DNA from 2 places in the Bacillus sp. NPDC077027 genome. Region 1 is predicted to be linked to the other one. Evidence: riboswitches for the same ligand, from Rfam matches in the RefSeq annotation. Region 1 holds a riboswitch; the other holds the start of a gene.
What was found. A riboswitch is a leader RNA that binds a small molecule or an ion and turns the genes downstream of it on or off. The one in region 1 is predicted to bind S-adenosylmethionine.
Positions count from the first base shown of each region.

Region 2: it holds a riboswitch for S-adenosylmethionine, as region 1 does, so the genes downstream of both, metK (methionine adenosyltransferase) here and ACQKEZ_RS09055 (substrate-binding domain-containing protein) in region 1, are expected to answer to the same signal.

Region 1 is NZ_JBNNIO010000002.1:682,941-686,157, reverse strand. Features, by position in the region: gene ACQKEZ_RS09060 (right-handed parallel beta-helix repeat-containing protein) at 1-646, shown strand, start outside; SAM riboswitch class I at 1,133-1,241, shown strand; gene ACQKEZ_RS09055 (substrate-binding domain-containing protein) at 1,422-2,540, shown strand; gene ACQKEZ_RS09050 (sugar ABC transporter ATP-binding protein) at 2,600-3,217, shown strand, end outside.
Region 2 is NZ_JBNNIO010000001.1:29,242-32,458, forward strand. Features, by position in the region: gene pckA (phosphoenolpyruvate carboxykinase (ATP)) at 1-731, opposite strand, end outside; SAM riboswitch class I at 958-1,092, shown strand; gene metK (methionine adenosyltransferase) at 1,287-2,489, shown strand; gene asnB (asparagine synthase (glutamine-hydrolyzing)) at 2,644-3,217, shown strand, end outside.

The sequences.
Region 1 (3,217 bases):
TAAAAACAAAGTATATGAAATTTCCAGCTATGGAAACCCAGCGTACGGAAAGGAATTTTCCGCAGGTGGGATTTATGTCGACGGTGGAAAAGACATTGTGATTGAACACAATATCACACATCACAATGACATCGGAATTGAGGTGACAAGTGAGCATAAAGGGAAAATGGCAGAGAATGTCCGCATCCAATATAATCAGGTCTATCTCAATCGTTTTACAGGCATTTCGATTGGAGGCTATGATGAAAAAAGGGGCGGCACTTCTTATTCAACGATCTCACATAATGTTCTGTATAAAAATGATACAGCTGGTTTAGATGGCGGGCAATTCTTGATGCAATACAAATCAGTGCATAATAAAGTGACGAAAAATATCATGACGGCAAGCTCATCCCATTTTTTGATTGTCAATCTGTATCAAGTGAATGAGAAAAATCTATTTCAAAAAAACGTCTACGATGATCGGCAGGGGGCGGCTAAGTCAAAATGGGTATGGAAAGGAAAGGAGCTGAACGGGTATCAAATATACCGCAAAAAAAGCGGGCAAGATAAAGGTTCAGCATATCTTAATCCTTTATATATCAATGAAAAAAAATATGATTTTCGCTTGAAGTCAACATCACCTGCCAAAAAAATTGTTGAGTAGATAATAGGGTTTTTTGAAGGAACGATAAAAAGGCTAAACAATTAAGTGGAAGTGACAGAAAATGTACTTCCCGAACTGTCAGTTCAGGTGATCATTGTTTGAAAGACCAAGACCAGCCTAGCCAAATTTTCTCGATTCAGATGACATCTCATGATAAAACAGATCGAACTCATAAGGGATGTTGTCTTTGATGACAGCCCTAGTGCATGATCAGTGATTTGAATAAGGTTGGTCTCAGAATGAGTATGTTGAACGGCATTCATCAAAAAAGTCTGTTCATAACGGTACAAAACAAATTCAGCAAACATCATTCAGTACATTATCACTTCCAAATACTACCTGGCGGCTCAATGCTGTCAGGCTTTTTTAACTTTCTGTTCATGCAATTAAATGGGAATTTTGAAAATATTCTAAAAGGTTATTGACAATCCTTTAGTCCCCTATTAAAGTAAAGAGTACATTTGAACATGACAATTTGATAGTATTCTCTTATCAAGAGAGGCAGAGGGACTGGCCCGATGATGCCCGGCAACCGTTTCTAATTAGAAATTGGTGCTAATTCCTGCAAAGCTCAAGTAGCTTTGACAGATAAGAGAGGAAGACTTCCCGATAAATATCCATCTTTGACGGTAATGAAACCTCTCTTAATCAAGAGAGGTTTTTTTGTGTCTTATGACAAATATGGATACCTCATGTGGGTGAAAACCTGACAACTATTTACCCTAGTTTTCAGATGTGAAAAATAATAATAAACAACTTAAGGGGGAACTTAGGAATGAAACTTCGTTTATGGAAATCATCCATCTTGTTACTCATTGTCTTTACTTTAGTGTTAACTGGTTGTGGGGCGGGCTCAAGCGCAGGCTCAAAAGCGAAATCAAATGAAAAGGTGTCATTTGACAATGTGCCGAAACGGTTTGCAAAAGGACAGGGAGCAAAAATCAAAGTCATTCGAAAAATTGGCGGTGACGATCACACTGCACAATTTTTAGCTGGAGCAAAAGCAGAAGGAGAAGAAATGGGTTTTACAGTGGATGTGTATACAGCTAACGGAGACACAGCAAAATTCCATGATGCGATTGCGCAAGCACTTGAAGAAAACTATGACGGCATCATTATTTCACATGGTGACGATGACGCAACGGTTACTGATGTAAAAAAGTTAGCTGAGAAAGGAATTCCGGTGGTCGCATTTGACTCCAATCCTAAGCTCAAAGACATAAAAGGTGTGACAGTCACATCTCAGGATGATGAACAGCTTGCTAAACTTTCACTTGATTCACTTGTTTCTGATTTTAAAGGAAAGGCAAACATCGCTTATTTATGGGTAGATGGATTTCCACCAATGGTGAGACGCAACAAAGTATATAAAGAAACCCTTGAGAAAAATCCAGGCATTAAAGAGCTTGATCGCTTTGGGATTGCCTCATCCGATACATCTGTTCAAACGCAAAATGCAGTAGCTGCCATGCTGAATAAATATCCAAAGGGTAAACTTGATGCCATCTTTGCTACTTGGGATGCATTTGCAATCGGTGCTGCACGTGCATTAAAGGAGGCAGGCAGAACAGAAGTGAAAATCTACGGGATTGATGTATCAAATGCCGATCTTCAGGAAATGCAAGCAAAGGACAGCCCTTGGAAATATACAGCGGCGGTTGATCCCAAGCTCATTGGTGCTGTTAATCTAAGAATTTTAGCGAAGAAATTAGCAGGTGAAGATACGCCTGCATCATTCGACCTTGAGGCTTCACTCATTTCACAAAAGCAGCTACAAGACGCAGGCAAGGCAGTGAACATGGTGAACCTTGCTGAAGAAGTCAAAGGCTTTGGAACTTCGACAGCATTTGAAGAAGATTGGATCAAAACATTGAAGGGACATTACGCTAAATAACACCAATTGCACTCTCTTCTAAGCAGAGAGTGCTTCGTTTTTCAAAAAGGAGGATCAATATGTCAACGCCACTTGTAAATATGAAGCAAATATCGATCGAATTCCCTGGGGTCAAAGCGCTTGATCGAGTTGATTTCACACTCCAAAAAGGCACAGTTCACGCCCTGATTGGAGCAAATGGCGCTGGTAAATCCACCTTAATGAAGGTATTGGCAGGCGCACATCAGCATTACGAGGGAATTATTCAAATCAATGGGGAAAAACAAACAATCCGCTCACCGAAGGAATCCACTCTATACGGGGTGCAGACCGTGTATCAAGAGGTTGATACCGCACTTGTCCCGTATTTGACGGTTGGAGAGAACATGCTTATACACGAACTGGAACACAAACAGTTTGTCAGATGGAAGGAGCTACATCACAAAGCAACTAGCATCTTGAAGGAGATGCAAATAGACGTTTCCTCCAAAAGGCTTGTGAGCGAATTGACACTAGCAGAAAAACAGATGGTACTCATTGCTAAAGCCGTATCTACTAAGTGCAGTATCTTAATTTTAGATGAGCCAACAGCTCCGCTTAGCCACACAGAAACGAACAAGCTGTTCGCAATCATTCGTCAGCTAAAAGCAAATGGAACTGGAATTATCTTCATCTCACATCGTATGCCTGAAATATTC
Region 2 (3,217 bases), on a different contig from region 1:
GCAGAAAGTGTTGTTTTACCTGTACCAGATAATCCGAAGAATAAAGCAACGTCTCCTCCTTGACCCACGTTTGCAGAGCAGTGCATAGAGAGGATATCTTGCTCAGGAAGCAGGTAGTTCATCACAGAGAAAATAGACTTTTTCATTTCTCCAGCATATTCTGTACCTCCGATGAGAATCGTACGTTTTTCAAAGGATACGATGATGAATGTTTCAGAGTTTGTTCCATCTGTTTCAGGATCTGCTTTAAAATGTGGTGCAGATAAAATTGTAAATGGTTTTTCAGCGGATTTTGGTGTTGATGCGTCAGGTCTGATAAAAAGCTGCTTGGCAAATAGATTGTGCCATGCAAATTCGTTGACGACAGTGATTGGCATACGGTATCTTTCATCGGCACCTGCGAAGCCGTCAAATACAAACAGCTCATCTCTTTCCTTTAAGTATGACACAACCTTAGCATGAAGACGGTCAAAGGCTTCTGGTGAGATCGGCTGGTTCACATTACCCCAATCGATTTTATGTTCAGAATTTGCTTCTTTGACGATAAATTTATCTTTAGGCGAGCGCCCAGTGTATGCACCTGTAGTGGCGCGTACAGCACCCGTAGAGGTTAAAGTTCCTTCATTACGTGCGAGAATTTTTTCAACAAGCTTCGGAACAGATAAATTTTGGTGCGTATTTTCTGCTGAAAGTAGTGTTTGTAAATCTTCTTTTAAATCCACTGAGTTCATAAAAAACCCTTCCTTTACCGTTGAATTTGTTTGTTTCGATTAGTATAACACATTGATAATAATAGTCTATACTATTTGAATTATTTTGTGTGTTTTTTTTCATTTTTGCCATAAAAACATGCTTCTTGGTGATACAATTTAAGTAGGTAAAAAAGGGGATAGATAATTCCTTAGAAGCATTGACATCACATGAGGGTATAAGATAAGATATTTTATTGAACGGATACTCTTATCCCGAGCTGGTGGAGGGACAGGCCCAATGAAACCCAGCAACCGGTTTCTGATGAAAAAGTCAGTACAGCAAGCGAGAAACCAAGGTGCTAACCTGATGCAAGGTCATTTAAACCTTGAGCGATAAGAGTGAAAGGCATGTATATCTCAGACCCTTTCCTCACAATGATGGAAATGGTTTTTTTGTTTTTGGGATATCATATGAACAAATTGCCAATAACATCTCTATATAAACGTTTTCATATAATAGGGAACGAGTTCCGTATCATTTTGAAAGGCCTCATCTTGGGATGGTGTGGTCTTGTACAGGAGGAATTAACCATTATGAGTCAAAATCGTCGATTGTTTACTTCAGAGTCAGTTACGGAAGGACATCCAGATAAAATCTGTGATCAAATTTCAGACAGTATTTTAGATGAAATTTTAAAGAAAGACCCTAATGCACGTGTTGCTTGTGAAACTTCTGTTACGACCGGTCTTGTTTTAGTAAGCGGTGAGATTACGACATCTACTTACGTCGATATTCCAAAAACGGTGCGTGACACCATTAAGGAAATTGGCTACACACGTGCGAAATATGGTTTTGATGCGGAAACATGTGCGGTTCTTACATCGATTGATGAGCAGTCTGCTGATATTGCCCAAGGTGTTGACAAAGCACTTGAAGCGCGTGAAGGGACAATGACAGAAGAAGAAATTGATGCAATCGGAGCTGGTGACCAAGGTCTTATGTTCGGTTATGCGAACAATGAAACAGAAGAACTGATGCCTCTTCCAATCTCTCTTGCGCATAAGCTGTCTCTTCGTTTGACTGAAGTACGCAAGGATCAAACACTTGCTTATTTGCGTCCTGATGGAAAAACACAGGTAACTGTTGAATATGATGAAAATAACAAACCTGTGCGTATTGATACCGTCGTCATTTCAACACAGCATGCACCTGAGATGACACTTGAACAAATTCAAAGTGATTTGAAAGAGCATGTCATCAAACATGTGGTTCCAAGTGAATTGATTGATGAGAACACAAAATATTTTATTAACCCAACAGGTCGATTCGTTATCGGTGGGCCACAAGGGGATGCTGGTTTAACTGGTCGTAAAATCATCGTTGATACTTATGGCGGTTATGCTCGTCATGGCGGCGGAGCTTTCTCAGGTAAGGATGCAACGAAAGTAGACCGCTCTGCGGCATACGCAGCTCGTTATGTAGCGAAAAACATTGTGGCTAGCGGTCTTGCAGATTCTTGTGAAGTACAGCTTGCTTATGCAATTGGTGTAGCACAGCCTGTTTCCATTTCCATCGACACATTTGGAACTGGTAAAGCATCTGAAGAAAAATTGATTGAAGTTGTTCGTGCAAACTTTGATCTTAGACCAGCTGGTATTATCAAAATGCTTGATTTACGTCGTCCAATTTATAAACAAACGGCTGCATACGGACACTTTGGTCGTCACGATTTAGATTTACCTTGGGAAAAAACAGATAAAGCAGCTACACTTCGTAAGGAAGCATTAGGAGAATAACATCATAAAAACCGCTTATTTTAAGCGGTTTTCCTTTTGGGGAAATCTGAACGGATTATTTTGTGAAAAAATGACCTCAATGTGAAACGAAAATGAGACAATAACTGTCTAATTATAGGCTTAATATGAAATAACATAACGTGGAGGCAATCATATGTGTGGATTTGTTGGTGTATTTAATCACCTGCCATTGTCCGAAACTGCTGAACAGGAAGAAACAATTAAACAAATGAATCGTCTAATTGTTCACCGTGGTCCGGACGATGAGGGCTATTTTCATGATGAACATGTAGGTTTTGGATTTAGACGTTTAAGTATTATAGATGTTGAAAACGGGAAACAGCCGCTTTCATATGAAGACGAGAACTACTGGATTATTTTTAACGGGGAAATTTATAATTATGTTGAACTAAAAGAAGAGCTTGTGAAAAAAGGTTATACTTTTAAAACAGATTCCGATACAGAAGTGCTCCTTGCCACATACCGTCATTATAAGGAAGAAGCAGCATCTAAGCTTCGTGGAATGTTTGCATTTTTAATTTGGGATAAACAAGCGCAGTTGCTCTATGGGGCAAGAGATCCATTCGGGATCAAACCACTTTACTTTACACAAATAGATGATCAAGTTTACTTTGCATCTGAGCGCAAAAGCTTGATGGCAGTGAACGAAAATATTGCATTTGATCAAACTTCTCTTCAACAATATATGTCCTTTCAATTCGTTCCAG